3 regions of the Micromonospora sp. NPDC048894 genome follow, and region 1 is predicted to be linked to each of the others. Evidence: riboswitches for the same ligand, from Rfam matches in the RefSeq annotation. Region 1 holds a riboswitch; each other region holds the start of a gene.
The links. A riboswitch is a leader RNA that binds a small molecule or an ion and turns the genes downstream of it on or off. The one in region 1 is predicted to bind cyclic di-AMP.
Positions count from the first base shown of each region.

Region 2: another riboswitch for cyclic di-AMP. It lies ahead of AB0C22_RS15765 (hypothetical protein); the one in region 1 lies ahead of AB0C22_RS18425 (C39 family peptidase).
Region 3: another riboswitch for cyclic di-AMP. It lies ahead of AB0C22_RS03225 (hypothetical protein); the one in region 1 lies ahead of AB0C22_RS18425 (C39 family peptidase).

Region 1 is NZ_JBEZFY010000007.1:340,850-351,170, forward strand. Features, by position in the region: gene AB0C22_RS18415 (bifunctional cytidylyltransferase/SDR family oxidoreductase) at 1-981, shown strand, start outside; gene AB0C22_RS18420 (CDP-glycerol glycerophosphotransferase family protein) at 1,006-2,700, shown strand; gene AB0C22_RS18425 (C39 family peptidase) at 2,916-3,767, opposite strand; cyclic di-AMP (ydaO/yuaA leader) riboswitch at 4,040-4,184, opposite strand; gene AB0C22_RS18430 (hypothetical protein) at 4,553-5,314, opposite strand; gene AB0C22_RS18435 (hypothetical protein) at 5,441-5,887, opposite strand; gene AB0C22_RS18440 (acyltransferase) at 5,986-7,296, opposite strand; gene AB0C22_RS18445 (polysaccharide pyruvyl transferase family protein) at 7,484-8,809, shown strand; gene AB0C22_RS18450 (glycosyltransferase) at 8,899-10,017, shown strand; gene pseI (pseudaminic acid synthase) at 10,079-10,321, shown strand, end outside.
Region 2 is NZ_JBEZFY010000006.1:260,668-270,988, reverse strand. Features, by position in the region: gene AB0C22_RS15775 (STAS domain-containing protein) at 1-177, shown strand, start outside; gene AB0C22_RS15770 (SRPBCC family protein) at 276-743, shown strand; gene AB0C22_RS15765 (hypothetical protein) at 874-1,935, opposite strand; cyclic di-AMP (ydaO/yuaA leader) riboswitch at 1,939-2,070, opposite strand; gene AB0C22_RS15760 (cation diffusion facilitator family transporter) at 2,304-3,218, opposite strand; gene AB0C22_RS15755 (AAA family ATPase) at 3,413-5,530, opposite strand; partial or broken gene AB0C22_RS15750 (alpha/beta hydrolase) at 5,861-6,751, opposite strand; gene AB0C22_RS15745 (carbonic anhydrase) at 7,105-7,722, shown strand; gene AB0C22_RS15740 (hypothetical protein) at 8,014-8,343, opposite strand; gene AB0C22_RS15735 (DUF3145 domain-containing protein) at 8,701-9,189, shown strand; gene AB0C22_RS15730 (glycoside hydrolase family 3 N-terminal domain-containing protein) at 9,343-10,321, shown strand, end outside.
Region 3 is NZ_JBEZFY010000001.1:676,185-686,505, reverse strand. Features, by position in the region: gene AB0C22_RS03270 (hypothetical protein) at 1-316, opposite strand, end outside; gene AB0C22_RS03265 (CsbD family protein) at 466-639, opposite strand; gene AB0C22_RS03260 (heavy metal translocating P-type ATPase) at 784-3,060, opposite strand; gene AB0C22_RS03255 (hypothetical protein) at 3,075-3,308, opposite strand; gene AB0C22_RS03250 (copper ion binding protein) at 3,325-3,531, opposite strand; gene AB0C22_RS03245 (metal-sensitive transcriptional regulator) at 3,626-3,925, shown strand; gene AB0C22_RS03240 (DUF305 domain-containing protein) at 4,034-4,663, opposite strand; gene AB0C22_RS03235 (hypothetical protein) at 4,726-5,274, opposite strand; gene AB0C22_RS03230 (YibE/F family protein) at 5,494-6,837, shown strand; cyclic di-AMP (ydaO/yuaA leader) riboswitch at 7,004-7,135, shown strand; gene AB0C22_RS03225 (hypothetical protein) at 7,139-8,164, shown strand; gene AB0C22_RS03220 (carbonic anhydrase) at 8,230-8,964, opposite strand; gene AB0C22_RS03215 (helix-turn-helix domain-containing protein) at 9,176-9,526, shown strand; gene AB0C22_RS03210 (lipocalin family protein) at 9,774-10,321, opposite strand, start outside.

The DNA of each region.
Region 1 (10,321 bases):
CGGCTGCGCCGGGGGCAGACCCCGCAGGCGTTCCGCTCGGGCACCATCCGGGAGGCGTACCGGCGGGCCGAGGGCGACCCGGACTTCGCCGCCACCGACGACTGCGGTGTGGTGCTGCGTTACCTGCCCGGCACCCCGATCAAGGTGATCGACGGGTCGGACGAGAACATCAAGGTCACCCACCCGGTCGACGTGCACCTCGCCGACAAGCTGTTCCAGCTCGCCGCCGCCCAGGCCCCCCGGCTGTCGCACCGCAGCTACACCGAGGAGCTGGCCGGGCGCACGATCGTCATCTTCGGCGGCAGCTACGGCATCGGGCACGACCTGGCCGAGCTGGCCCGGGGCTACGGCGCGCAGGTCTTCGCGTTCAGCCGCTCCAGCACCGGCACCCACGTCGAGCAGACCGGCGACGTCGAGGCCGCACTGAAGACCGCGTTCGAGGCCACCGGCCGGATCGACCACGTGGTGGTCACCGCCGGCATCCTGGAGAAGGGCGCGCTGGCCGAGATGGACGAGGAGACCATGGACCGGGTGCTCCAGGTCAACTTCGTCGGCCCGGTGATCGCCGCCCGGCAGTCCCTGCCGTACCTCCAGCAGACCAAGGGTCAGCTGCTGCTCTACACGTCCAGCTCCTACACCCGGGGCCGGGCCCAGTACGCGCTCTACTCCTCGACGAAGGCGGCGCTGGTCAACCTGACCCAGGCACTGTCCGACGAGTGGGCCGAGTACGGCGTCCGGGTCAACTGCATCAACCCGGAGCGCACCGCCACCCCGATGCGTACCAAGGCGTTCGGTGAGGAGCCGGAGCACACCCTGCTGGCCGCCGAAACGGTCGCCCAGTCCTCGCTCGACGTGCTGATCTCCGACCTCACCGGTCAGGTGATCGACGTCCGGCGGGCCCCCGGCGAGGCGGCCCCGGTGCCGGCCCAGCCGACCGCGGCCGAGCAGGACCGGCTGCCCAGCGGCGTCGACGCCGGCTGACCCGACCCCCGGAGACGGTACGACATGCGTGGTGAGCTGGTCAGGAAACTGATCGCACGGTGCCTGACCACCGGCCTGGCCGTGGTCGCCTTCCTGGTGGTGGCGTTCACCGGGGCCACCGGTTGGGGCCTGGCCCTGGCGGTGGCCGCGCTGGCCGCCGCCGGCTACGAACGTCGGGTCCGCCCCGACGCCGACATCGTCGCCGAGACGGTGCTGCTGGCCGCCGGCATCCTGGTCGGCTACGCCCGCCGGCTCGACGACGGGTTCGACCCGGTGCTGGCGCTCACCGCGCTGCTGCTGCTGGGCCTGGTGCTGCTGGTGGGACCGCTGCGCGATGCCGGCAACCTGGAGATCCGGGCGGCGAACCTGCCGGTGCGGGCGTGGACCCCGCTGGTCGCCGCCCGGCTCGGCGGCGTACTGCTGGGGCTGCTCGCCGTGGTGGCGGTGGCCGCCGCGTTCGCCCTGCCTGCCGTGCTGGCGCTGGTCGTCGTGCTGGTGGTCGCGGCCGGCTGCGGTGCGGTCGGCCTGGACCTGGCCCGGCGGCGGTTCCGGCCGTCGGGCGGGGGCGGCCCGGTGACCCGGGCGCTGCGCGCGCACCAGCCGGAGTTCCTGCTCTACTTCTCCGCCCCACCCGGCTCGGAATACCAGGTCACCATGTGGCTGCCCTACCTGGAGCGGCTCGGCCGGCCGTTCCTGGTGCTGCTGCGGGAGCCGGAGTTCCTGCCCACGATCGCCGCCGCGACGAGCGCCCCGGTGGTCTACTGCCCCACCCTCAAGGCGATGGACGAGGCGCTGGTGCCCTGCCTGCGGGTGGCGTTCTATGTCAACCACGGGGCGAAGAACAGTCACTGCATCCGGTTCACCCAGCTCACCCACGTGCAGCTGCACCACGGCGACAGCGACAAGGCCCCCAGCGCCAACCCGGTCTCGGCCATCTTCGACAAGATCTTCGTGGCCGGTCCGGCGGCGATCGAGCGGTACGCGCGGGCCGGGGTGGAGATCCCCGCCGAGAAGTTCGTCGTGGTCGGCCGCCCGCAGGTCGAGGCCATCGAGGTACGCCGGGAGGCCCGCCCGCTGACCGCCCCGACCGTGCTCTACACCCCCACCTGGACCGGCCACCACGCCGACGCCAACTACTGCTCGCTGCCGGTGGCCGAGCCGCTGCTGCGCCGGCTGCTCGACCGGGGGGCCACGGTGATCCTGCGCGCCCACCCGTACACCGGGCAGAATCCGGCCTCGGCCCGGCAGTTGGCCCGGCTCACCGAACTGCTCGCCGCCGACCGGACCCGCACCGGCCGGCAGCACCTGTGGGGGGCGGCGGCCAGCCGCGAGCTGAGCCTGACCGAGTGCGTCAACCGCTCCGACGCGCTGGTCTCCGACGTCTCCGGGGTCATCTCCGACTACCTCTACTCCGGCAAGCCGTACGCGGTGACCGACCTGGGCGTCGACGGCGACGAGTTCCTGGACCGGTTCCCGCTGGCCCGCTCCGGTTACGTGCTGCGCCGGGACATGGCCAACCTGGACGAGGTGCTGACCGGGCTGCTGGACACCGACCCGCTGGCGGCGGCCCGCTGGCAGACCCGCCGCCGTTACCTGGGCGACTTCCCCGCCGACGCGTACGCCGAGGGTTTCCTGGCCGCGGCCCGCCGCGAGCTGGAACCGGGCTGGGCCCCGCCGACCCCCCGTGCCCCCGCCGCCCCCCTCTCCCCCCACACCTGACCCGCACCCGCCTCCGCCCGCACCCGCTCGCCTCCGCTCGCGCCCGCCTCCGTCGGCAAGATCGTGCTCGATCCATGTTGTAGTGGCCTCCTGCGAGGAGGCCACTACAACCATGTTCGAGCACGATCTTCGTCCGGCCGGCCGGGTCGACCCTGGGACAGCGAACCGCCCCGGCCACCCGTGGTCGGGCGGCCGGGGCGGGTGGGGTGGCTCGGTCAGGCGGAGTAGCCCCGGGTGGCGATCCAGTTCGCCAGGGTGGTCACGCTGACCCAGTAGGCCGGCAGCGACGGGTCGGCCGAGTCGGCGATCCGCACGGTACGACCGTTGTCCCGGTAGCCCACGGCGGCGATGTAGTGGCCGCCGGGGAAGGAGTGCCAGCCGCCGTCGAGGTCGGTGGCGTCCCCGGCCACGTTCGCGACCACGGCCCGCTTGTCGGCGACCGCCGTGACCACGTCGGCCCGCAGCCGGTCGATCTGCGCGTCGCTCGGCGTGCCGGCGAACATCCTGGTCCGGTACGGGTCACCCTTGACCACGGCGTTGAGCACCCGGGTGGTGTCCTCGGCCGAGTTGGTGCCCATCTCGGTGGTGCCCAACAGGGCGGCGAGGTCGTCCTGGCCGCGCTCGATGCCGGCCGCGCTGAGCGCGTTGCGGACCGCCGCCGGGCCGCAGTAGTAGTAGGTGGTCTGGGCCTGGTAGTCGTAGCGCAGGACCTTCGACGACGGCGGCTTCGGGGCCGCCTTGCGGGTCAGGTCCGGGTCGGCGGTGGCCCTGGCCTTCGCCCGGGTGACGCGCGGCGACGGGGCGTCGCTCGCCGACGGGCTGGCCGAGGGGGTGGCCGACGGGCTGGTCGGGGCGGGGACGGCGACCCGGGCCTGGGCGCGGCTGGCGACGTCGTCGAGGCGGGGGGCGGTCTCGGCCACGGCGGTGGCGCGCTGCTGGTCGGTCGGGGCGTCGTCGACCCCGGCGGCCAGGGCGGTGCCACCGGCGGCCAGGACGAGGACCGCCGCCGAGCCGACGACCATCCGGTACGGGCGTCGGATGCCCAGTAGGCGGAGCTGTCGTTTCATGTGGTGCTTCACAGGGTGTTCCTCCACGGGGCGAGGCGGCGGGCACAACCCATCGGCACGCGGCGGACACGCCACGCGCGGATCGGGTGTTGCGCCGCTCGTTCGGCAGGGACCGCCCGACGGGGGGCCGGGCGGATCGGCGGCTCGCCCGGCAGGGGCCGGGCGGCGGGGCACAGAGCCGGGTCAGCGCGTCGGGCGCGACGGTCCGGCGGTGCCCCGGCACCGAGGTGGAGGAACTACCGAGGGGGTGGGGTCATGCTGCACGAGGAGGGAACTCCTTCCTTTGCCGCCGACCGGGTTAGCTGACGGATTCGGGCGGGAAGATCGCCCTACCCCGGGCCGTGGCCCGGAGATTCACCCCAAGTGGTGCGTGTGGGTCCCCGGTTCGTGACTGGCACGATTGAGCGGGTCGGCACGGCGTCGCCTCTTGCGATCGGAAACCGCACCGGACCGCAGCGACACTACTGGCCGGTTTCCCCCCTCGCCAAGCCCGTTGAGCTGCACAAACATGGGCTGGACGAGTCAGTTTCGGGGCACTCGGGCACTGACCCGCCACGCGTGGGACGGTCGGAGCGCCCGGGCGCGTCCAGGCGAAAACCCGGACGGCGGGGCACCGACCACCGATGATCGTCGCAGTCGATGTGACCGACTGTGACCAGGTGTCCGGTTTCCACCCGCAGTGACGGCACCCACAACCCGCAGATAACAATTCAGTCCCGCCGACCCGCCGACCCGACGACCGGTCCGGCTTCGCCAACCAGCGGCCGGCCGACCTGACGGCCGGGTCAGCCGACCCGGGCCGGACGCCAGCGGGTGGCGGGGGCCGGGCGGGTGGCGGACGTCGCCGGACGGGGCAGTGGGACCCGGGTCGGCCGCCACCGTTGCGCCGCCGCGTGTGCCTCGGCAGCCAGCGACCGGGCCGCCTCGGCGGCCAGTTCGGCGTTCCGCCACGCCGCCCGTTCCCGCCCGACCGCAGCCCGGTACGCCGTACGCCGGTCCTCGCGGACCGCGCGGGCCAGCATCACCTCGTGCTCGACCGGGTGCCGACGCGGGTCCCAACCGTCGCGGTGCGCGAAGACGTCCCGCAGCCGCTCCACCGACAACTCTCCCCGCCAGTGCGCCGCCACGGCCTCCTGGTGCAGCCACCGCTCCCGACCGGCGTACTCGGCGGGCGTGCGGGGAGTACGCGGGCTGGGCAGCGCCCGGGCACCGGTGAACCGGCGGGCCAGCGTCTCCGCCTCGTCGTACGCCTGCCAGGCCCGTTCCAGGGCGTCGTGGGCCGCCAGCCAGGCCACGCGGTGGTGGCGGGCCCTCCGGGCGGCTCCGGAGGCGGCGACGGCCACCTCCTCCGCGTAGCGACGCAGGTCGGCGACGGGGGGTGGGGCGTCGGATGCCGGCGCGGCGGCAGTGGCTGCGGCGGCCGGTTGGTCCCGCTCGGGCCGGGCCACCAGGATGGTGATCCCGGTCAGCGCCAGGACGAGCAGCGCGGACCAGATCACGGTGGCGGTCGGGACCTCGATCAGGAACTGGGAGAGCACGGTGTTCACGGTCGACACCTCGCAGGCGGGATGCGGAAGAGGAGGCCGTACCGGCGGCGGGAACATCCGGCCGGACGGTGCGGGTGTGGTGCGTGGCGGAGGCGGTCGCGGGTGGGTCGGCCCCCGCGTGGGCGGTCAGCCCGCCGGGGGTGCCCGGGGGGCGGTGGCGACGGGTGTTCGACCGGCCGGCAGCGCCGGGGGCGGGGCGCTCCGTGCGACGCCGGCCGGCACGACGGCGTCGACCCGGTCTGCCGTCGGCACGGCCAGCACCACGGCGGCCCGGTCCGCTGCCGGCACGGCGAGCACCACGGCGACGGCCCGATCTGCGGCGACGCCGGCCGGGTCGGCCTCCTGCCCACCGCTGCGGATGCCGGTCGGGGTGGCCGGGGCTCCGGCCGCGTGCAAGGACAGCGACGCGTCGACCGGCAGGGCGGCTGCCGCCGGCCCCGGGTCGAACGACGCCGGGCCGGGCAGCGACGGGCCGGCGACGGCGAACGCGATCGCGACAGCCAGGCCGGTCAGCAGCCGGGACCACCAGCGGGCGACCCACCACAGCGGACTGGTGAGTGCGGCCGGGAGCATATGTCCACGTTACCGCCGGGGTGACCGACCCGCAGCACCGCCGGGCGTGTCGCCGCGCCCACCACCGTGGACCTGGTCCGGACGGCCGGGCGGGGAGGTCAGTGCGGGTCGCGCGGTCCGACGTACTCGACGGGGAGTCCGGCACGCCGCCCGTCGCCGGCAGCCCGCGGCCCCGGCACGGTGACACCGCCGCTGCCGGCCGCGTCGTCCGGCCGAACCCCACCGGCGGCGGCGACGCCGGCCGGCGCCCCACCGCCGACAACGGCACCGGGGGCAGCGGCGTCGGGGACAGCGGCACCGCGGGCGGCGTCGGGGGCGGCCGGCACGGGTGGGGTACGGCGGCGGGGAGCGAGCCGGCGCATCATCGGCGTCTCCACGAAGCGGTGCAGGGCGGCGGCCAACGCCAGGTTCAGCACCAGGAAACCGAGCACGGCCAGTGGCCCCGACCAGCCGGGCAGCCCCACACCCCAGTGCCCGGTGAGCCGCAGCACCGTCATCATCACCAGCACGTGCACCAGGTAGAAGGCGAACGACACCTCACCGAGCCAGATGAGGGTGCGGTGCCGCCACGGCGACCAGCGGCCCTGCACGTCCGCGCGGGCCGCCGCCGGGATGACCAGGATGTACGCCACCGACAGCAGCGCCGCCCACATCTCGGCCGGAATCCAGTGCGCCGCCACCCAGACGACCACGAACAGCAGGCTGGCCAGCGGCAGGCCGGGCCCCCGCCAGTGGCCCCGGCGCAGCAGCTCGGCGGCGGCGACGCCCAGCCAGAACTCGGTGGAGCGGACCAGCGGGAAGACCTGGGTGAACCACCAGTTGCTGCCCTCGGGGAGCAGTTGCTGACCGGGCCAGAGCGCCAGGATGACCAGCGGCACCGCCACCACCACGGCCCAGAGCACGCCGGAGTGGGCCCGCCGGATCGCCGGCAGCACCAGCGGCAGGCAGAGATAGAAGAACAGCTCGCAGGACAGCGACCAGCTCACGTTGTTGATGCTGTAGAAATAGCCGGGGGTGGGGTCCCACGCCTGGACGAGGAAGAGGTTCTCCAGGGCGGCGCGCGGCACCACCGGGTCGGCGAACCACCACATCACCAGCAGCGCCGCCGCCCAGGTCAGCACGTGGTTGGGATAGATCTTGGCGAGCCGGCGACGCCAGAAGTCCCGCCGCCGGTCGCCGTCGCGGGCCGACCAGACCAGCACGAAGCCACTGAGGATGAAGAAGAACTGCACCCCGGACAGGCCCAGGGTGAACAGCCAGTCGACCACCGCCCTGGCGTCGGGCTGGGTGACGATCCGCATGGTGCCGACGTGGTAGCCGAAGACCAGCATGGCGGCGATCCACCGCAGCCCGGTCAGCGACGGCAGCCGGTTCAGCGCCGGGGACGCGGGGGTGGGCACGCTGGTCACCCGGGGCACCCTACCGGCACCACCCCACCGCGGGTGACGCGCCGGGGTGGTGCGGATGTGCGGAAGGTGTACGAAATCCCTCCACTGCCCTAACATCGCGGGACCCGTCGGTGTCGGCGCGCGCCCATGGGGCGGACCGGCGCGGCCCGTCGCAGGCACGCCCGGCGAACGAGGAACGGAGCAGAGTGTGCACCAGCGGATCCTGATGCGGGCCAAGAAGGACCCGTTCGACGTACGCGGCCCGGAGGAGGCATACGAGGGGAACTGGATCGGGGAGAACAACGGCAACCTGGTCTTCAGTCACGCCGCGCACAAGTTGCTGCGCACCTCCACCGCGCGGATCACGTCGACCGAGTTCAAGGTCGACCTGCGCGACGCCGACCGGATCAACGAGCAGTACGACGTGTACGTCATCCCGCTGGCCAACGCGTTCCGGCGCAGCTACGCCCACCGCATCGAGCTGATGACGAAGCTGGTCGAGCGGCTGCGGATCCCGGTGGTGGTGTTCGGGGTCGGCGTGCAGACCGACGTCACCGGAGACCGGGAGTACCTGCGTCCGATCGACGACGTGGTCAGCCGGTTCGTCCGGGCGGCGCTGGAGCGGGGGCCGAGCATCGGTGTGCGGGGGGAGATCACCGCGCGGTACCTGAACACGCTGGGCTTCTCCGCCGTCGACGTGATCGGCTGCCCGTCGATGTTCCTGCACGGTGACCGGTTCCGGGTGGAGAAGTCCGCGCCGGCCCTGCCGCCCGACGCCCGGGTGGCGCTGACCGTCTCCCCGTACGTCAAGTCGATGGCGAAGATCATCACCTCGCACCAGGCCCGCTACCCCAACCTGCGCTACCTCCCGCAGGACCTCAAGACGCTGGGCACCCTGCTCTACGGCGACGCCCCCGAGGACCGGGGCAAGACCAGCGCCATCCCGGTGCACACCTCGCACCCGCTGTTCACCGAGGACAAGGTGCGGATGTTCCTCGACCCGTGGACCTGGATGGACTATCTCGCCGGTTTCGACTTCGCGTTCGGCACCCGCATCCACGGCACCATCACCGCGCTGGTCTCCGGCACCCCCGGCTACCTGTTCGCGCACGACTCGCGCACCCTGGAACTGGCCAGGTACTTCGACATCCCGCACCGGCTGATGAAGGACGTGCCGGCCGACGTGGACGCCGCACAGCTCTATGCCGAGGCCGACTACACCGCCCTCAACACCGGGCACCGGGCCCGCTACGAGGTGCTGCGCGCGTTCCTCGCCCGGCACGACCTGGGCAACGCGTTCGACGACGGCGACAGCGCGGCCCGGTTCGACGCGCAGGTCCGCGAGACGGTGTTCCCCCCGGCGGTCCGGCCCGCCGGGGCCACCTCGCCCGAGGAACTGCTGGCCCGCATCCAGTGGCTGCGCGACCGTAACGCGGCGCTCGGCGACGACGTGCGGGAGCTGCGGGAACAGCGGCTGCGGGCCCGGGTCAAGCGGGCGGTCGGCGCACCGGTACGGCGGATGCTGAACCGTTAACCTGCCGCTCGGCCGCTGTTCAGCAGCTCCATCTCCGCCGGATACGTCACGTTCCGTGGCCGTCCATACCCGTGCACCAGGGTGGCGGGGTGGTCAACCAGCCCGCGCCCACCCCGCTGCTCAGCGTCGTCGTCCCCGTCCACGGGGTGGAGGCGTACCTGCACCAGTGCCTCGACTCGGTGCGCACGGACGTGCCGGCCGACGCGGCGGGCGCGGTCGAGATCGTCGCGGTCGACGACGCCTCGCCGGACCGGTGCGGTGAGCTGCTGCGCGCGTACGCGGCCGAGCATCCGGGCGTACGCACGATGCACCTGACCCGCAACGTCGGGTTGGGTCCCGCCCGCAACGCCGGCCTGGACGTGGCCACCGGGGAGTACGTCTGGTTCGTCGACAGCGACGACTGGTTGCCGCCGGGCACCATCGCGGCGGTGCTGGACCGGCTCCGGGCGCACCGCCCCGACGTGCTGATGCTCGACCACCTGCGGGTGAGCGAGGACGGCCGGCGGGAGGTGGACGCGAGCAGTCACCTGCTACGCGGCATCCCCGGGGTGGTCCGGCTGGCCGACCGACCCGGGCTGCTGCGGGTGCAGCACACCGCGTGGAACAAGGTGGTCCGCCGGGAGTTCATGGTCGACCTGGAACTGCGCTTCCACCCCGGCTGGTACGAGGACATCCCGTTCAGCAACCCGCTGCTCATCGGCGCGGAACGGATCTCCGTGCTGGACCGGGTCTGCTACCTCTACCGGCAGGGTCGGCAGGGCGCGATCACCTCCACCCGCAGCGGTCGCCACTTCGACGCCTTCGCCCAGTACGACAGGCTGTTCGACTGGGTCGCCCGCCGGTATCCCGACGAGCGGCTGCGCGGCGAGCTGTTCACTCTGATGATCAACCACATGCTGGTGGTGGTCGGCAACGACGGCCGGCTGCACCCGCACCTGCGCCGCGAGTTCTTCCACCGCATCGCCGCGCACCACCGCCGGCACCTGCCGCCGGGCGGCTACCCCCGGCCGGGCGGCGTGGCGGGGCTCAAGCACCGGCTGGTCGGCCGGGACGCCTACCTCGCGTACGCGGTGCTGCGCCAGGCGCACCGGCTGGCGGGGTGGTTGTGCCGCCCGGCCGCTGTGCCGCAACCGGTGCCGCCGGTCGTCGGGCCGTCCCACGACTCCCCCGCCGACCGGGACGCGCTCGCGGGTCGCGGCAGCCGGTGACCGGCCGGCGTCGGGGTGCCCGCCGGGACACGAGCAACGAGCACAGGAACAGGGGTCTCAGATGACGACGACAGTGAAGATCGGGCCGCACCTGGTGGGGGCCGGCGAGCAGCCGTTCGTGGTGGCGGAGATGTCCGGCAACCACAACGGTGACCTGGGGCGGGCCCTGGCGATCGTGGACGCGGTGGCGGCCAGCGGGGCGCACGCGCTGAAGTTGCAGACGTACCGGCCGGACACCATCACCATCGACGTGGACACCCCGGCGTTCCGCATCTCCGGCGGGCACGAGTTGTGGGGCGGGCAG
Region 2 (10,321 bases), on a different contig from region 1:
AGCGCGATGGTCGCCGGGTTCCAGACCGCCGAGGTCAGTGGGGTCAAGTTGATCGTCACCGAACCGAGCCGGTTCGTGCACCGGCAGCTCTGGGTCACCGGTCTGCTCGGTCTCTTCGGCGCTCCGGAGCCATACTTCGCCGGTGCCGCCACCCCCGAGGTGCTGCCGGGCGCCTGACCGCACCACCGGCCCCGCCTGAGCCCGCTGGCCTGGGACGTTGCCAGTCCGTCCCGGGTGCGGCACGATCGTGCGACCGACGACGGTCAGGAGGCCCGGTGGTCCGGCGGGAGAGCTTCAGCTACACGGTGCAGGCGCGCTGCGCACAGGCGGACGCGGTGGCCTTGCTGAGCGACCTGTCCCGGCAGGAGGAACTGCATCCCCTGATCGTCCGGGTGCGGCGGTTGCCCGCCCGGCCGGGCGCCCTGGCCAGCTATGCGATCACCGATCGGCTGGAGTTGGGGCCGCTGCGGTTTCCCGTCACCTATCAGGCGGATGTCCTGCAGGTCGGCGACGACGAGATCGTGACGGTGGCCCGACAGCAGCCGGGCACCACGGTCCGCAACCACACCCGGCTGCGGACGGAGGGTGACCTGCTGCGGATCGACGTGGAGATCACCCTCGCCGCGCCGGCACCGTTGTTCGGGTACGCCTTCCGGCAGGCCCGCGCCGCTCACCTCGGGCTGGCCAGCCGGCTCGGCGCGGTGCTGGACGGCCGGGCCGGCGACCCGTCTGCCGCCGGCTGACCTGGGGCCGACCTGCGACACCGGGCCCGACCCTGCGGTCGGGCGGTGTTCCGGTGGCCCGTCGGGCGGTCTTCCGGTTGGCTGTCGGCGGTGTTCCGGTGGCCCGTCGTGGACGGGCCACCGGGCCAGCTCAGTACATCGACAGGTGCACGTGGTTGGTGTGGTCGCTGGACGGGTCGCCGTTGCCCCCGCTGTACGCCTTCCAGCCGCTGCTCGGCAGCCAGATCCGCTTGAACCAAATCACGTAGAGCACGCCGAGCCGGTCGGCGTTACGGATGAAGTAGGCGGCGAGGTTGTTGCCGTACGTCCGGTCGCCGCCGCTGGCCACCCCGCCGAAGCCGTTCTTCTGCGCGGCGAAGTCGCACGCGCGGCCCTTGGGGTGTTCACCGGAACCACTGGGGCGGTGGCAGGAGACGTACCGGGTGAAACCGGCCGCCTTGGCCTGCTGGAGGGCGTTGAGGGTACGCGGGGTGATGCAGCCGTTGGCCGGGGTCGGGTCGTTGACGCTGCACGACTCGGACGGCCAGGAACCGTCGGAGTTACGGGGCGCCCCCTTGGCGTTGCTGCTGGACGTGCCCTCCGAACTGCCGGAGTCGTTGGAGGAGGTGGGGGCCGGCTTGTCGGCGGCGGCCACGGCCAGCGCGCGTTCGGCCTGATCCTTCCGCTTGCCCATGGTGGCGACCTGCTTGCGCTGCTCGGTGATCTCCCGACTGACGGCGGCCCGGGTCCGGGCGGCCTGGTCCCGGGTCTCGATCATCTTGCGCAGTTCCTGGTCCTCCCGGGCCGCGACCGTCTCCAACGCCGACGCGCGGTCCATGAAGCCACCGGGGCTGTTGCTGTTGAGCAGGGCGGACATCGGCCCGAGGCGGCCGGTGCGGTAGGCCGCTCCGGCGATCTCGCCGACCTTGCCGGTCTGCGTGACCAGCTGGGCCTCGATGGCCTTGAGCTGGCCGTCCAACTCCTGCTGACGTCGGGTGGAGCGCTCGAGGGCGGTCTTCGCGTCGAGCCACCCCTTGCTGGCCGCGTCGAGCTGGTCGCGTAGGGCCGGGGTGCCGCCCTCCTCGTCGTCGCCGGGGGCGGCGAGGAGGGTGGTGGGCGCGGCGACGGCCGGGCTGAACGGCGCGGACGACACGCCCAGGGCGAGCGCCGTGACGACTGCGGCCAGTAGTCGCGTGGTGGTGCGTACGTGCATGTGATGTCCTTCCGTCAGCCGCCGACCGGGTTAGCTGACGGGTTCGGGACGGAAGATCCCTACCGCTGACGCGGATGCACCCCAGGAACGTGGTTCCCCGGTTCGCCCTGGTGGGCGATTAGGCGGCGGCCACTGCCGGCGCCGGTGGGCGCCGCCTGGCGGTGGCCGGAGCCGAGCCTACCGGTACGCGTGGGACAGCTGCCTACCTCGTGACTGAGGGTACGAGAGTGAATACTGCCAAAAGGTGTGAACGGCGTAAATTGCCGTTGATCTACAGCGCGATTCCCGGAGAGTGGGCCCGACCACCGGGCACGAGACGGCGGCCGGGGTCGCAGGGCGGCGGCCCGGCCGCAGGGCGGCAGTCGGGGTCACCAGTGGGTCGGGCCGCATGCTCCGGGGGTCGCTCGGGGCTCGATCTGAAGAGTGGCGTGCTCGATGTGGAAGTCCTCCCGCAGGGCACCACGGGCGGCGGCGAGCACGGTGCCGGCCTCGGCGTCGCCGGCCAGGGTGAGGTGGGCCGAGGCGACGTCCATGCCGGAGGTGAGTGTCCAGACGTGCAGGTCGTGCACCTCGGCGACGCCGGGCACGGCGGTCAACCGGTCGTGTACGGCGGTCACCGGGAGATGCTCCGGGGCGGCCTGCACCAGGATGCGCACCGCCGCCCGCCCGAGCCGCCAGGTGCGGGGCAGGATGAACACGCCGATCGCCACGGCGACCACCGGGTCGGCCCACCACCAGCCGGTGCCGGCGATCAGCAGCGCCGCCGCGATCACGCCGAGGGAGCCGAGCAGGTCGCCGACCACCTCCAGGTACGCCCCGCGCAGGTTGATGCTCTCCTTGGCCCCCTCGCGCAGCAGGCCGAACGCGACGAGGTTGGCGAGCAGGCCGAGCACCGCCACCACCAGCATCGGGCCGGCCAGCACCTCGGGTGGCTCGCCGAAGCGGCGGACCGCCTCGATCAGCACGTAGATCGCCACCCCGCTGAGCAGGACGGCGTTGGCCAGCGCGGCGAGCACCTCCAGCCGGTAGAGGCCGAAGGTGCGCTGCGGGTCCTGCGTGGCCCGCCGGGTGGCGGTGATCGCCGCCAGGGCCATCCCGATGCCGAGGACGTCGGTGAACATGTGGCCGGCGTCGGAGAGCAGGGCCAGTGAGCCGGTGCCGAACGCGGCCACCGCCTCGACCACCATGAACACGGCGAGCAGTCCGAAAGCCGCCCAGAGCCGACCGCGGTGCCGGTGTGCGGCGTTACTGACCGTCGCACTGTGGTCATGACCTGCGCCCACGTCCACACCTTCCGTCGCCGCGGCGGACCCGATCCAATCTATGCTCACATCGCTATGTATGCAAGTGACAGCCGGGCCTTCGGCCAGGAGCGACAGCAGGGGCCGTCGACCCAGCACGACAGCGGGGTCGCCGACGACCCAGAAGCGTTCGGTGTGGCCCTCGACCAGGGGCCGGGCCGATCGGGGCCGGTGGCTCAGCCGGTGGGGTCGATGGTGGTGAGGCGCTGGGTGGCCCGGGACAACGCGACGTAGAGCGTCCGTACCCCCGAGCCCGGATCGGCCCGGATCTCCCCGGGGCAGACCAGCACCACCCCGTCGTACTCCATGCCCTTGGCCTGGAGACTCGTCACCACCTGAAGCCGCGCCCCGCCCCGGTCGCCCAACCAGCCGGCGACCTCGTCGCGGCGCGGCACCGGCGTGATCACGCCCACCGTCCCGGCCACCTCGGCCAGCACCGCGTCCACCGCGTCCACCGTCGCCGGGGCCAGCTCCGCCGCCGGCACGTGCAGCGCCACCGGCTCCACCCCGGTGGACCGCACCGCACTCGGCAACTCCAGGTCGGGATAGAGCCGGCGGATCTCCGCCGCCGCCACCGCGAAGATCTCCGCCGAGTTGCGGTAGTTGGTGGAGAGCGTGAACCGGTGCCGCCGCCGCCGGCCCAGCGCCTGGTCCCGGGCCCGGTCCAACTCCTGCTGGTCGCCCGTCCAGGCGGTCTGCGCCGGATCACCCACCACCGTCCAGGAGGCGAGCCGACCACGCCGGCCGACCATCCGCCACTGCATCGGCGAGACGTCCTGCGACTCGTCCACCACCACGTGCGCGTAGTCCCGGTAGTCCTCGGGCCGTTCCCGGGCCGCCGCCCGGGCCGCGCGCTGCCGCTCACCGAACGTGCTCAGCTCCCGCACACCGCCGGCCAGCTGGAACGGGTCCCGGTTCGCCTTTTTTGGCCGCACCGGCCGGCCCAGCAGGGCGTCCAACTCGTCCAGGAGGGCGATGTCGGCCACCGTCAGCCCCTCGACGTCCAACGACCGGTACGCCGCGACGAGCAATCCGACCTCCGCCCGGGAGAGGATGCCGGCCGCGTACCGGTGCAGCCGGTCCGGGCGGGCCAGCCAGCCCAGCACGTGCCGCGGATGCAGCCGGGGCCACCACGCCTTGAGGAACTCCCGGAACTCCGGCCGCTCGATGATCTCGTCCTCGAAGGCACGCTGCTCGGGCAGCCCGCTGACAGCCGACCGACGGGCCTGCGCGTAGAGCGCGGCGAGCACCCCGTCGAAGCCGACCCGGCGCACCTCGTTACGGCGGGCCCCCCGGTGCAACGCCCGGTCCCGGATGCCGTCCAGCTCACGCCGCTCCAACCGCAGCAGCGTCCCCCGGTAGAGCAGCCGCAGCTCCTGCGGGCCGTCCGGCACCGCGTCCCGGGCCGCCCGCTCCAACACCCGACGCATCCGCAGCGAACCCTTCACCGCCGCCACCTCGGGCCCGTCCGTACGGGTCGCCGACATGCCGGGGAACAGCGACCCCAGCGAGTGCAGGGTGGCGGTCTCCTCACCCAACGACGGCAGCACTGAGGCGATGTACTCCACGAAGACCGCCGACGGGCCCACCACCAGGATGCCGCCGCCACCGTACCGGCTGCGGTCGGCATAGAGCAGGTACGCCGCCCGGTGCAGGGCCACCGCCGTCTTCCCGGTGCCCGGCCCACCGGAGACGATGGTGACCCCCGAACCGGGGGAGCGGATCGCCTCGTCCTGCTCCCGCTGGATGGTCGCGATGATGTCCCGCATCCCCCGACCGGTCGCCCGGGACAGGGTCGCCAGCAGCGCCCCGTCACCCACCACCGGCATGTCCGGCGGGGCGGCCTCCGGGTCGAGCAGGTCGTCCTCGATCCGGGTGACCTTCTCGTCCGACGAGCTGATCGTGCGCCGCCGCACCACGCCCAGCGGCTCCGCCGGAGTGGCCCGGTAGAAGGCGGCGGCGGCCGGGGCCCGCCAGTCGACCACCAGCGTCTCGGCGTCGTCACCGCGCACCCCGAGCCGTCCGACGTGCAGCACCTGCCGGTCGCGCAGGTCCAGCCGGCCGAAGACCAGCCCCTCGTGCTCAGCGTCCAACAGGTGCCGCCGCTGGGCGGCGTGGAACACCATGGCGTCCCGCTCCACCAGCGCACCGAAGGTGCCGACCCCGGCCATCCGGTAGCCGTCCCGCTCGGCGCGGGCCGCCGCGCGACGCAGCTCGGCGAGCCGGGCGTACACCCGGTCGAGATGCCGTTGTTCGGCGGCGATCTCCTGTTCCAGGGTGGTCTGGTCGGTCAACGTACCGGCTCCTGTGCGACGGCGACGCCGGGCACGGGTGCATGCCAGGCGGAATGAGGGTACGGGCACCCACCCACCCCGCGTCGGGGCGATACCCGTCCGGCGACCTCCACCACCTCCACGGGGCCTCCGGCCGGTGGTCCTTCCCCGTCCCGGACCGACCGGGGGAGTGGGCGGAGGTGGCCGGGGGCGGGGAACCGCGTGCCGCCCGGCGGTTCAGCCGGTCGGCCCGGTCCTCGCCGGGACGACGGCGGGCCGGCGAGGACCGGGCGGCGGCGCGACGGCCGTGACCTGGTCCGCAGGGTCGCGCCCGGCTCGCCGGCCGGCGGTCAACACCCGGTGCAGCACCCCGGCGAGGGCGGCGTTCACCTCGTCCGGGCGTTCCATCATCAGCATGTGCCCGGCACCCGGGCAGACGGTCAGCTCGGTGGCCGGCAGCGCCGCCGCGATCGACTCCGCGCACGGCGGCGGGGTCAACCGGTCCCGGTCACCGACCAGTGCCGCCGCCGGCAGGTGCGCCAACGCGGCCAGGGTGGCCAGCCGGTGCTGGGCACCGATCGAGGCGCGGAAACCACCGATCGAGCGCAGCGACGCGCGGGCCACCGCCGAGGTGACCAGGCGGATGTCGGAGCCTGAGCACCGGTCACCGAAGAGCATCCACCGGATGCTCGGCGCGAGGGCGCGCAGCAGCGGACGAGGTGGCCGCCACGAGCCGCACCGGGCCAGCACCCCCGCCCCGGTGGTCTCGGCGAGCCGGATCAGCCGGGCGATCCGCGGCGACAGACCGTACACCGTGTGGGTGTGCCCCTCGGCGGTGGTGGAGACGAAGACCAGCCCGGCCGTACGGGCGGCGAAGTGGACCGGATGCCGGTGGGCGTACTCCATCACCGTCATCCCGCCCATCGAGTGCCCGACCAGCACCACCGGCCCGGCCGGGGCCACCTCGTCCAGCACCGCCGCCAGGTCGTCGCCGAGCTGGGCCAGGGTCGCCGTGCGCAGCGCCATGCAGCTGGACCGGCCGTGCCCCCGGGCGTCGTAGGCGACCACCCGCACCCGGTCGCCGAACCGGCTGCGCAGGTCGGCGAGCTGCTTGTGCCAGGCCCGACCGTCCAGCGTCCAGCCGTGCAGCAGGACCACGGTGACCTCGGCATCCGCCGGGCCACTCACCTCGACATGCAGTCGTACCTCGTCGGGTAGCCGCAACTCCCGCTGATCCGGCATCGCCACCTCCCCAGGCCACCGGGACACATTCACCGGTGTGACCCGGCGGTAACACCGGCTACCCGACATCAGACCACGCCAACCGTGGTGGAGAGAAGATTCCCGACCGCCCCGCGCGGGGCCGCCCCGACGGCCAGTCTGGAGACATGCACCGTTCGCCCGCCGGAGCGGCCCGGCCTCCCCGAACGGCCCCCGTGGGCGCTGTCGGGTCGTCTCCAGCGGAACCTGCGGGCGCTGCCGGGCTGTCTCCGGTGGCACGTGCGGGCGTTGTCGGGTCGTCTCCGGTGGCATCCGTGGGTGCCGTCGGGTCGTCGCCTGCGGGACCTGCGGGACCTGCGGGACCTGTGGGGCCTGTGGGGCCTGGCGGGCCGCCCCGGTCCGTCCGTCCGCCCCGGGCGGCGCTGGCAGAGCTGCTCGCCGGCAACCGGCGCTTCGTCAGCGGCCGACCGATCCACGGCCACGACGTCACCGCCGCCGCAGCCGTCGCCTCCGGCGACCAGCAGCCCTACGCGGTGCTGCTCGGCTGCATCGACTCGCGGGTGCCGCTGGAGGCGATCTTCGATCAGACCTTCGGCTCGATCTGCGTGATCCGCACCGGAGGGCACGTGCTGGACCGGGCCGTACGAGGCTCGATCGAGTACGTGGTGGACCAGCTCGGGGTGACGCTGGTGATGGTGCTCGGACACGAGCGGTGCGGGGCGGTCGCCTCGACCGTGCAGAGCCTGCGCACGGGGCAGCGGCCCGGCGGTGACCTGGGATACCTCGTCGACCGGATCGCCCCGGCGGTGGTCGAGGTGGGCGCGCACCACCCGGCAGTCCATCCCCTGGCGGTCCGTCGGCACGTACGGCGTACGGTGCGGGCGCTGCGCACCGACGACCTGCTGGCCGGCCCGGTCGGCACGGGCGATGTCGACGTCGTCGGTGCCCTGTACGCCCTGGACACCGGCGAGGTCACCCTGCTCGACCCCTGACTCCCGTCCCCGCGCTACCCCACCCCGCCGCCGTGCTGCTCCGCCCCGCCGCCGTGCTGTCCCGCTCTGCTGCCCGGGAGGCAGCATGCTGCGCATGATCGCATGCTGTCCGGGGACCGCGTGCTGCCCCAGGGGCCGCATGCTGCGCCCATGATCGCAGCGCGATCATGGGCGCAGCGCGATCGTCACGGCGGGATGAGGATGATCCCGCCGTGACGGTGAGGGGACGAGAAAGAGGAACCGCCCGCCGGGGTGACCCGACGGGCGGTTCCAGATGTGCTCGGTGAGGGCTCAGCCCTCGAAGACGCCGGCCTCGACGAGACGCTTCTCGGTCTTGTCCCAGCCGTGGTCCGGGTGGGTGGCGGCGAGGTTGTTGATCTCGGCGCGGATCTTGGCGGCGTGGCCGGCGGTGGCCAGCGTCCGGATCTCCTCGACGAAGGCGTCGGAGTCGGTACGCAGGTGCGCGGTCTTGCCGTTGGTCAGGTTCCGCACGTAGGCGTGCTTGCCGCCGTTGAGCGGGATGAGGTACTTGAACTCGCCCAGCACGCTGAGGGCGCCACCCTGGCCAGCCTGGCCGGCCCGGACTGACGCGCGCGCGGTCTTAGAGGTGTTGCCTGCCACGGAGATGCTCCTTGCAAGACGTACGGGAGGACGGGGATCGTCCGGGGGCTGTAGCGGGTGACGCCCGGTCGGATCGTCGAACGCCCAGGTGGGTCATCGAACGCCCGGTTGGATCGTCGGCCCGCGAAGTGGTGCGACGGCGCAGAACCGCCCAGAGAAATATACACGACCACGGTGCCTGGCAGCTCACCGTGCCGTCGGAGAGCACAACCGGGTCACCGGTCCGGGTATTTCCCGCCGGCGAATTTTCCGATTCCCTGGCGCACCATCCGTCACAGGAGTCATCATGTGTGGCAACAGCCACTCGGGTGGTCGAGGTCGTAGGGGAAGACGCACCTCGCTCTCCGGGAGGTCACCGTGCCAACGCGTGGCGTCGTATACGTCCACTCGACCCCGCTCGCCGTGTGCTCACACGTCGAGTGGGCGATCGCGCGCGTCCTTGCCGCGCCGGTCAACCTGCACTGGACGGCCCAGCCCGTCGATCCCGGCGCCCGCCGGGCCGAGTGCGGATGGACCGGCCGGCCGGGGACGGGTGCCGAGCTGGCTGCTGCCCTCAGGCAGTGGCCCATGATCCGTTTCGAGGTGACCGAGGAACCCAGCACCGGCGCGGACGGCGAGCGTTTCATGCACGTGCCCGGCCGGGGCCTGTTCCGGGCCGCGGTGGGCGCGGCCGGCGACATCCAGCTCGGCGAGGACCGGCTGCGCAGCATCATGGCGTCGGTACGCCCGGAGGCGTTGGCGCACGCCCTGGACAAGGCGATGGGCACGGCCTGGGACGCGGAGCTGGAGCCCTACCGGTACGCCGGGGACGGTGCGCCGGTGACCCTGCTCACCCGGGTTGGCTGACCGCAGCGGCGCCTGAAGTGGGTGAGTCTGCTCACCCGGACCGGCCGTCCGACGGCCAGGAGAGCGGGTCAGCCGGACACCCGGTCGGGGACAGGCATCCTCCACCCATCGCCTGACCTGGTCGGGTTGCCGCTGATCTCCGGCGCGGGTTGGATGGGCCGGGTGCCGAACTCCTCGCGACGTGCCGGCGTCGCTGTCGCCGCCCTGACCGCGCTGCTCGCCTCCGGATGCGCGGGGGAGGGGCAGGCTCCCGCGCCGGCCCTGTCCGGGGCCGCCCCGACAGCCAGCCCGACCGTCGCGGCACCCACCGCCGACGACCCGGCCGGTCGGGCCGCCGCGCTGGCCGGCACGCTCGCCGACGAGGACCTGGTCGGCCAGGTGCTGATGCCCTACGCGTACGGCAGTTCGGCGACGACGGTGACGCCCGGATCGGCCACCGGCAACCAGGCCCTCGCCGGGGTCGACACCCCGGCCGAGATGATCGCGAAGTACCGGCTCGGCGGGCTGATCCTGGTCGGGTTCAGCGCCGACGATCCCACCTCCGGCAACCAGTCCACCACCAACGTCGACAACCCGGCCCAGGTGAAGAAGCTGACCGCCGGGCTGCGCCAGGCCGCCGGGAAGCTGGCCGCCGGCCCGGCCCCGTTCCTGGTCGGCACCGACCAGGAGTACGGGGTGGTCACCCGGATCACCGACGGGGTGACCACGCTGCCCAGCGCGCTCGCCGCCGGGGCGGCCGACGATCCGGCCCGGACCGAGGCCGCCTGGAAGGCCGCCGGCACCGAACTGGCCGCGATGGGGGTGAACCTGGACTTCGCCCCGGTCGCCGACGTCCTGGCCACCCGCAGCACGGTGATCGGCTCGCGGTCCTTCGGCGCCGACCCGAAGCGGGCCGCCGGGCAGGTCGCGGGCGCGGTCCAGGGGTTGCAGAGCGCCGGGGTGGCGGCCAGCGTCAAGCACTTCCCCGGGCACGGGCTCAGCGCCGCCGACTCGCACCAGGAGGTCCCGGTGGTGGCGCAGCCCCGGGCCGAGTTGGACGCCACCGCCTTCCCGCCGTTCCGGGCCGGCATCGACGCCGGGGCGATGGCGGTGATGTCGGCGCACCTCGACGTCACCGCCGTGGACCCGGGCA
Region 3 (10,321 bases), on a different contig from region 1:
CGTTGAGCTGCTCCGGGGTGAGTTCCTCCCGGGTGGCGGCGGCCGAGTCGGCGGTGATCTGCCGGCTGCCGTCGATGATCAGCTGGTCGACGGCGCGACAGACCTGCGCGGTGTTCGCGGCGGTGCCGGCGGTCGGGGTGCCGGCCGTCGGGGTGGTGGTCGTCACCGTGTCGGGCGTGGCCTGCCCGGTGGGGGCATCGGCGGCACTGGTCGGCGTTGCGGGTGCGGCGTCGGTGTCGTCCCCGCTGTCCGAGCAGCCGCTGGCGAGGACGGCGAGGACGGCGAACGTGAGCGCGGTGGCGGAGCTGCGGTGCATCGACTTCCCCGTTTCGATGTGTCGGGCGGTACCACGGACACGATGCCGCACGGCCCGCTCGGCCGACGTCTCACCCCCGACGCGCCGCACCCCCCGACGCGCCTCACGCCGGACCGACGAGGTCGGTCCGGCGTGACGGGTGGCGCGGTTCAGCTCTTGAAAGCGTCCTTGACCTTCTCGGCGGCCTGCTTGAGGCTGGACTTGGCCTGGTCGCTGCGACCCTCGGCCTCCAGACGCTCGTTGTCGGTCGCCCGACCCACGCCTTCCTTGACCTTGCCGGCGGCGTTCTCGGTCGTGTTTTCGATCTTGTCGTCGAACCCCATGAGAGCCTCCCGAATAAGCACTTTTTCCAACGCCCCTCAACTACCCCCACCCCCCATCCCCAAAACACCCCCACCACCCGCTCCGGCCCGTTGACCAAGAGGTTTGCGTCACCAGCAAGCCGACTGGTGACGCAAACCTCTTGATCAACGCGGTCGTCCGGGGTGGAGGGTGGTGGTGGAGAAGCGGCGGAGGCGGAGGCTGTTGGCCACCACGAAGACCGACGAGAAGGCCATCGCAGCGCCCGCGATCATCGGGTTCAGCAGGCCGGCGGCGGCCAGCGGGAGGGCGGCCACGTTGTAGGCGAACGCCCAGAACAGGTTGCCCTTGATCACGGCGAGGGTGCGCCGGGAGAGCCGGATCGCGTCCACCGCGGCGGTCAGGTCGCCCCGGACCAGGGTCAGGTCGGACGCCTCGATCGCCACGTCGGTGCCGGTGCCCATGGCCAGCCCCAGGTCGGCCTGGGCCAGGGCCGGCGCGTCGTTGATCCCGTCACCGACCATGGCGACCGTACGACCCTGCGCCTGGAGCCGGCGGATCACGTCGACCTTGTCGGCCGGCAGCACCTCGGCGGTCACCTGGTCGATGCCCACCTCGGCGGCCACCGCCTTGGCGACGGTCGCGTTGTCCCCGGTGAGCAGCACCGGGGTCAGGCCCAGGGCACGCAGCCCGGCGACCGCCTCCCGGCTGGTGGGCCGGACCACGTCGGCGACCGCGAGGACCCCACGGGCCCGCCCGGACCAGCCCGCCACCACCGCCGTACGACCGGCGGCCTCCGCCTCGGCCACCGCCCGGACCACCTCCTCCGGTACGTCCAGACCCCGCTCGCGGAGCAGCCTCGGCCGCCCGACGACCAGGTCGTGGCCGTCGACGGTGCCGGTGACGCCGAGCCCCTCGGCGGCGGCGAACCCGGTGACCGGGGGCAGTTCCCCGGCCTCGGCGGCGCCGGCCGCCACGGCGCGGGCGATCGGGTGCTCGGAGCCGGCCTCCAGCGCCCCGGCGAGCCGGAGCAGTTCGGCCCGGTCCTGCCCCTCGGCGGGACGGACGTCGACCAGGGTCATCCGGCCGGTGGTGACGGTGCCGGTCTTGTCCAGCACCACCGTGTCGACCTGCCGGGTGGATTCCAGCACCTCCGGTCCCTTGATCAGGATGCCGAGCTGGGCACCCCGCCCGGTGCCGACCAGCAGCGCGGTCGGGGTGGCCAGGCCGAGCGCGCACGGGCAGGCGATGATCAGCACGGCCACCGCGGCGGTGAAGGCGGCGGTGGGGCCGGCCCCGCTGCCCAGCCACCAGCCCAGCGTGCCGACGGCGAGCACGATGACGATCGGCACGAAGACCCCGGAGATCCGGTCGGCGAGCCGCTGCACGGCGGCCTTGCCGGTCTGTGCCGCCTCCACCAGCCGGGCCATCTGGGCGAGCTGGGTGTCCGCGCCGACCCGGGTGGCGGTGACGACCAGCCGGCCGCCCGCGTTGACGGTGGCACCGGCCACCGTGTCGCCCGGCCCCACCTCGACCGGCACCGACTCGCCGGTGAGCATGCTGGCGTCGACCGCCGAGGTGCCCTCGTCGACCCGCCCGTCGGTGGCGATCTTCTCGCCGGGCCGGACCACGAACCGGTCGCCCACCACGAGCTGGTCGACCGGAACGCGGGTCTCCGTGCCGCCGCGCAGCACGGCGACGTCCCGCGCGCCGAGTTCGAGCAGGGCCCGCAGGGCCGCCCCGGCGGTCCGCTTGGAGCGGGCCTCGAAGTAGCGGCCGGCCAGCAGGAACACGGTCACCCCGGCGGCGGCCTCCAGATAGATGTTGCCGGCCCCGTCGGTGCGGACGATGTCCAGCCGGAACGGGTGGGTCATCCCGGGCATCCCGGCGTCGCCGAGGAAGAGCGCCCAGAGCGACCAGCCGAACGCGGCCAGGGTGCCGAGCGACACGAGGGTGTCCATGGTCGCCGCGCCGTGTCGCAGGTTGGTCCAGGCGGCCCGGTGGAACGGCAGCCCGCCGTACGCGACCACCGGGGCGGCCAGGGTCAGTGACAGCCACTGCCAGTAGGTGAACTGCCAGGCCGGCACCATCGCCAGCACGATCACCGGCACGGTGAGCACGGTCGACACCCGCAGCCGGGTCCGCAGGGCGCCCAGCTCGTCGACCGGCCCTGCGGCCGGTTCCGTGCCGGCGGGGGTGGGCGGCGGGGGGACGACGGCGGTGTAGCCGGTCTTCTCGACGGTGGTGATCAGGTCGTCGGGGGTGACCCCGTCGGCGTACCGGACGGTGGCCTTCTCGGTGGCGTAGTTGACGCTCGCCTCGACGCCGTCGAGCCGGTTGAGCTTCTTCTCGATCCGGGCGGCGCAGGACGCGCAGGTCATTCCGCCGATGGCCAGTTCGATCAGGTGGGGTGCGGTGGGCAGGTTCGACGTGTTCGGGGTCATCGCGGCACCTCCGGTCAACCGTGGGTGTGACCGGCCCCGCCGGTGCCGGTGACGGGCACGCTCGGCGTCGGGTCGGTGGTGGGCTCCGGGCCAACGGGGCTGGGGACGGGTCGCGGGGTGTTCGTGGGGTCGTGGCGGGTCTCGGCGGGCGGGGTGACGGGGCCGGTCAGCTGGCCGACCCCGTACGCCGCGCCGAACACCACCGCGAGGGCGAGGGCGAATCCGCCCAGCCTGGTCGGTGTGTTCACCGGTCCCCCCGGACCGTCACGCCTCGACGAGGTCGTAGCCGGCCTCGTCGACGGCGGCCCGCACGGACGCGGTGTCCAGCGGGCGGTCGCTGGTGACGGCGACCCGGCCGGAGGCCAGGTCGACCTGGACGTCGGTGACACCGTCGAGGGCACCCACCTCGGCGCTGACCGCGCTGACGCAGTGCCCGCAGGTCATGCCCTTCACCTGGTAGTTCGTGATCATGCGGCTCTTCCCTCCACTCGTCCAACATACCCCCCAGGGGTACGTCACCCTGCGACCGTAGCATACCCCCCGGGGGTACGCTATCCTGGTCGCCATGACCACACCGAGCACCCCGGTCCGGGGCTACACCGCCAGCAAGGACCAACTGCTCGCGCGGCTGCGCCGCGTGGAGGGGCAGGTCCGGGGCATCGAGAAGATGGTCGACGACGACCGGTACTGCATCGACGTGCTCACCCAGATCTCCGCCGTGCAGGCCGCCCTGGACAAGGTCGCCCTCGGGCTGCTCGACGGCCACGCCCGGCACTGCATGCACGAGGGGGCCGCCGAGGGCCGCGCCGACGAGATGGCCGCCGAGATGATGGCCGCCGTCGGCCGCCTGATGAAACGCGGCTGACCGGCCCGCCCGTCCGGCGACCTGCGGTCGGCGGGGCATCGGACGGGCGGACTGCCCGGCGTCGCGGGGCCGGTGGGATCCGGCCCCGCGACGCCTCACGGGTGGCGGTCAGCGCCGGGCGAGGATCTTGCGCATGGTGTCGATCTCGCCCTGCTGGGTGGTGACGATCTGCTGCGCCATGGCCCTGGCCCCGGCGTGCCGGCCGTCCGCCAACTCCTGCCGGGCCATGGTGATCGCACCCTCGTGGTGGGCGATCATCAGGGTGAGGAACCGGCGGTCGAAGTCCCGACCGGTCGCCCCCTCCAACCGGGCCAGGTCGGCGTCGGACATCATCCCCGGCATGCCGTGGTCCATCCCCGGCAGGTGACCGTCGGCCGGGCCGCCGGACGGGACGGGCCGGCCCCAGGCGGTCAGCCACCCGGTCATGGTGGCGATCTCCGGGGCCTGGGCGGCGCGGATCCGTTCGGCCAGCCGGGTGACCTCCGGATCGGCGGCCCGGCTCCCGGCCAGCTCCGACATGCGTACCGCCTGCTGGTGGTGCGGAATCATCATCTGGGCGAACATCACGTCCGCCGGGGCGACCCCGGCGGACACGGAGGCGGCCGGGGCGGTGCCCGCGGCCGGACGGCCGTGGCCGCCGTCGGAGGAATGGCCCCCACCGCAGGCGGTCAGGGCGGACGCGGTGGTGAGAGCGACGCCGGCCAGGGCGGCGCGACGGGCAAGGGTACGAGTGGACACGGGCAGACCTTTCGGTACGACGGAGACGGACGGCGGACACGGCGGAGCCGCGCCCGGGTGTCCTATCTGCGCAGTACCGACACCGTGGCGAGCCGGAGCCCGAGCGGGCGCGGTGGCGGGGCGCGCGGCTCCCGGGGCCGCGACGGCGGACGGGCCACCCCGGCCGGCCTGGTACGCACCGCGCAGAGCAGCACCAGCAGCGTCACGGTGAGCGCCCCGAGCACCGCCAGGCAGACGCTCCACCCGGTGGCCGGTGAGCCGGTCGGCTCGTAGGGCAGCACCACCACACATCCGGCCCCGCACCCGAGGGGACGGGCCGTCACCATCGCGAGCCGTACCGGACCGGTCAGGTCCCCCCGGTCCATGACCGGCGACACGACGGACGTCCGGTGGGGGCGCTCGACCGGGGTGTCGTGCCCGACGGAGGCCCGGTCCGCCGAGGTGGAGTGGCCGACCGTGGAGTGGCCGACCGGCCGACCGTCGGCGGGATGACCGGCGGCCGGGTGCGCGTCGTGGCCGAGGGTGTGCATCGCGGACAGCCCCAGCAGGGTGCCGACGAGCAGCAGCAGCCGCAGCCACCGCCCGGCCGTCGTCGTTCCCGCCCGCCGCACGGTTCCACGCTAGCCGTCCCGGACGACCGGCGGGCCCGGACGGGTCGGCCACCCGACACGGGCGTACCCGCCGCAGCGGTGGCGGGGCCTGCCACCAGCACGTGAACCGCGCGGCCCGACCTGGTGCTGGCTACCATCGTCCGACGACCCGCCGCCCGTGGATGAACCGGCTGGCCGGCTGACACGTATCCCGTCCCGGATCGTTGGGAGTACTCGCACATGGGCGCCGACCACACCCGTCCCGCTCCGTCCACCCCACCCCGGGTGCGGCGGATCCTCGTCATGACGGTGGTGCCGCTCATCGTCGTCACGGTGATCGCCACGCTGCTGCTCTGGCCGGGGGAGACCCCGAAGATCGACCAGGGCGAGCAGGTGCCCCGCTACCACGGCACGGTGACCCGGGTGGTGACCGAGCCGTGCCCGCCCGCCCCGCAGACCCCCGACGGCCCGTCGGGGGCGGCCGACGGGCCGTGCGGGACGGTGACGGTCACCGTCGGGCAGGGCCCGGACAGTGGTGAGCAGGTCGAGACGCCGGTCCCGTCGGGGCCGGGGGCACCGACGGTGGCGGTCGGCGACGAGGTGGTGCTGGTCGCGTTGGCCGACCCCACCGACCCGTCGGTGAGCAGCTACCACATCGCCGAGCACCAGCGGGGCATGCCGCTGCTCTGGCTGGTCGCCCTGTTCGCGGCGGCGATCGTCGCGTTCGGCCGGCTGCGCGGGCTGGCCGCCCTGGCCGGCCTCGGGGCGAGCTTCGCCATCCTGTTGACCTTCGTGGTGCCGGGCATCTCCGCCGGGGGCGCACCGCTGCCGATCGCGGTCACCGGCGCCGCGCTGATCATGTTCGTGGTGCTGTACCTGACCCACGGGGTCACCGCGCAGACCTCGGTGGCGGTGCTCGGCACGCTGGGCAGCCTGGTGCTGACCGGCGTCCTGGGCACGCTGGCCACCGCCGCCACCCACCTGACCGGGTACGGCAGCGAGGAGGCCACCACGCTGTCGATGTACCAGCGCGACGTGGACCTGCACGGACTGCTGCTGGCCGGGATCATCATCGGTTCGCTGGGGGTCCTGGACGATGTCACGGTCACCCAGTCGGCCACCGTCACCGAGCTGGCGCACGCCAATCCGGGGCTGTCCCGGTTGCAGCTCTACCGGGCGGCGACCCGGGTCGGGCGGGCGCACATCGCGTCCACGGTCAACACGATCGTGCTGGCGTACGCGGGGGCCTCGTTGCCGTTGCTGCTCCTGCTCACCGCCGACAGCCGGCCGGTGAGCCAGATCCTGACCAGCGAGTTCCTGGCCCAGGAGATCGTCCGCAGCGCGGTGGCGACCCTGGGGCTGGTGGCGGCGGTGCCGCTGACCACCGGATTGGCCGCGCTCGTCGTCACCGCCGGGCGCGGTCCCGCCGACGCCGACGCGACCGGACCGACGCCCACCCCACGCCCCGCCCCCGACCGTGCCGAGGCGCTGGCGGCGCTGAGCGGCCCCCGGCACGGCGAACCGTCCACCCCGGCCCCCGCACGGTGGCCAGACCCGGAAAGGAGCACGGACACCGCATGGTGACACTGCGCTGTGTGACCGGAGGTGAGGTCGCGGCTGTCGGTCGCGTCACTGATTACCCCTCGCTATCGGGAAAATACGCATTTTGCCGGGTTGTGACCGTAGATCCCCGGTACGACTCTCGGGTAACCTCGCTGCCGGTCACCGCCGAAGGCGCCCACCGGAGCCAGCGGTGCCACCGCCCAATCGCCGTACGGCGAGCCGGGGAACCGAGCACCTGGGGTGAATCCGCGCCAGCGGTAGGGGCCACTTCCGTCCCGAACCCGTCAGCTAACCCGGTCGGCGGTCGACGGAAGGGACAACTGTGACGGCACCCCTACGCCACTGGTGGACTCCGGTGGTGGCCGTGCTCGCCGCCCTGGCGCTGGTCGCCGGGCCCGCCGCCTCCCCCGCGGCGGCAGCACCCAACGCGCCCACCCCCTCGGGGCACGAGGAGGACGAGGAGCCGAAGCTGCTCACCGACGTCATCGAGGCGACGAACCGGGAGTATTCGGCGGCGAAGAACCGGCTGGAGAAGTCCAAGAAGCGCCAACTCGAGTACGCCATCGAGGTGGAGAAGGCGGAGCAGGAGCTGGCGGCGTTGGCTCCGCAGGTCAACGAGATCGCCGCCCAGTCGTACCGGACGGGTCGGGTCGGCGCGGTCGCGGCGCTGCTGGAGAGCAACGCCCCGGACACCTTCGTCCGGCGGGCCGCCGCCCTGGACGAGCTGAACATGGTCAACGCCGGCAAGCTGGCCGAGGTCAACAAGGTCAAGAAGCGTGCCGAGCAGGCCAAGCTCGCCGTCGACACCGAGGTCCGTGAGCAGCAGAAGCAGACCAACCTGATGGCCAAGAAGAAGACCGAGGCCGACAAGGCGCTCGCCCTGGTCGGCGGTCGGGGCTTCACCGGTGGCCTGGTCGACGCCACCTCGCCGGTCGCCCGGATCGCCCCGGGCCAGACGGCCGACGGCGACTGGCGCGGCGAGTCGTGCAGCGAGAACGACCCCACCACGTCCGGCTGCATCACCCCGCGCACGCTGCACATGTACAAGGAGGTCAAGCGGGCCGGCTTCAACCGGTTCGTCGGCTGCTACCGCCCCGGCGGGCCGTGGGAGCACCCCAAGGGCAAGGCGTGCGACTGGTCGTTGCAGAAGAGCGGCTTCAGCCCGTGGCACAACAACGACACCCGGATGTACGGCAACAACCTCGCCGCGTTCCTGATCCGCAACTCGGACCGGTTGGGCATCTACTACGTGATCTGGAACCGGCAGATCTGGTTCCCGGCCAACGGCTGGAGTTCGTACTCCGGGCCCTCCAACCACACCGACCACGTCCACGTGTCATTGCTGTAGCCGGCCCTCACCAGCACGAAGGCCGCCCGGCTGAGCCGGGCGGCCTTCGTCGTGCGTGGTACGCCTCAGCCGGGGACGGCCGCGGGCTCGCCGGTCGGCACGGCGTCGACACCCGTCGGCACGGCCGGCCCGGGTACGACGGCAGCGGCCGCCGCGGTGGTGGGCGCAGCCGCCCGGGTGGCGGGAGCGGCGGCCTCGTGGGCCGGCGCGACCTGGCGGACCTCACCGGCGGCGAGGCGGTAGGACATGCCGACCACCGCGCACCGCCCGGCGGCCACCTCGGCGGCGATCACCGGGGAGTTGCCGAGCAGCACCTCGACGGTCTGCGCGATGTGGATGTCGACGATCCCGTCGATGTCGTGCACTCCCTGCTGGTCGGCGCGACGCAGGCTCGGCCCGACGGCGGCGACCACCGAGTAGAGGTGCCCCGGGGGCTGGGTGCCGGTACGGGCCGCCTCCCGGGCCGCCTGCACCGCCCCGCAGGAGTCGTGCCCGAGGACCACCACCAGCGGGGTGCCGAGGATCGTCACCGCGTACTCGACGCTGCCGAGCACCTCCGGCCCGGCGGTGTGCCCGGCGGTCCGGACCACGAAGAGGTCACCCAGACCCCGGTCAAAGATGATCTCGGCGGCCAGCCGGGAGTCGGAGCAGCCGACGATGACGGCGAAGGGATGCTGGCCGTCGGCGACGGCGGCCCGGTGGCTGGCACCCTGGTTGGGGTGGTGGGGCTCCCCGGCGACGAAACGCCGGTTGCCCGCCTGTAGTTCGGCCAGCGCCTGGGTCGGAGTGATCGGGGCCATTGCCTCACCTCGGTCCGGAATCGCACCTGGTCACGCCGGCCGGCGGCGACGACGGCCGTGTTCCCACGGTCACACGCAGCGAAAGGTACGTCAAGATTTCGTGATCCACGTTTCAGGCTTTGGTCGCCACGATGTCGACCAGGGGTCGAGGCCCACGGTCGACCCGGCGGCCGACGGCGGGCCTCCCAGGTACGGGCCATACGATGACGTCATGGCGACGACGACGGGCGGCACCGGGAGCACCCGGAACTGGACGTTCCTCACCAACCACGGTCACGTGCTGCTCGCCATCGCCCGCAACCCCACCGCCCGGCTGCGGGACGTCGCCGAGGAGGTCGGGGTGACCGAGCGGGCCGCCCAGGCCATCGTGGCGGACCTGGAGACCGGTGGCTACCTGCGGCGTACCCGGGTCGGCCGACGCAACGAGTACACGATCGACCCGAGCGGTCACTTCCGGCACCCCGCCGAGGCCGACCGCCAGGTCGGTGCCCTGCTCGCCCTCTTCACCCCCACCACGCCGACTCAGGCGTCGGGGCCCACGGCCCACCCGACCGACGCCTGAGGCATCAGCCCACCTGCCCGACCGAACCCGGCGGCGACAGCCCGGGCGACCACGCCCCAGGCGGCAGCCCAGGTGACCGGTGCCGAGTCGACGGCCCACCCCCGGTGCGTGCGTGGGCGGGCCGTCGGGCGTCCGGTGCTTCATCCGGGCCACGGCGCGGTGGCGGCACCCAGACCGCGCCCCCAGGCCGGGACGGCTCAGCAGAACCGGCCCGGGGACGGCTCGACAGAACCGGCCCGGGGACGGCTCAGCAGAAGCTGCCGGCCCGCGCGCCGCCGTCCTGCCGGGTGGTACGGAGGTCGCAGAGGTCGTAGCCGTTGGCGGTGAGCGCCGCCTTCGCCGCCGTCGTCTGCGCCCCGGTCAGCGCCGGCTCCCGGGACAGGACGAAGCCGGTGCTGCGGTCCGGGTCACCGACGACCGCCCAGCGGTAGTCGGGGTCGAGCCCGATCACCACGTAGTTCGGCCCACCCAGGTAGAGCCACCGGCTGCCGAGCTTGAGGAACGACACGGTCAACGCCGAGTCGGCCGGCGGGTTCTCGCTGCGGGCCCGACCGGTGACCGCACTGGTGGTGCCGACGATGGTCTGGCAGGTGTTGCGGACCCCGACGGTGCCGTCGGGCTGGACGTCGTACCGGGCCTTGACGTTCTTGAAGCACTGGATCTCGAAGATCGCCGGGATGGCCGCGACCTGGTACCAGTCGCCCGCGTACCGCTCGACGTCGACGTCGGCGACCGGGGTGAGTGGCCCGGTGTCGACGGCGGTCGGCGCGGCCTGCGCGGGTACGGCGGTGGCCA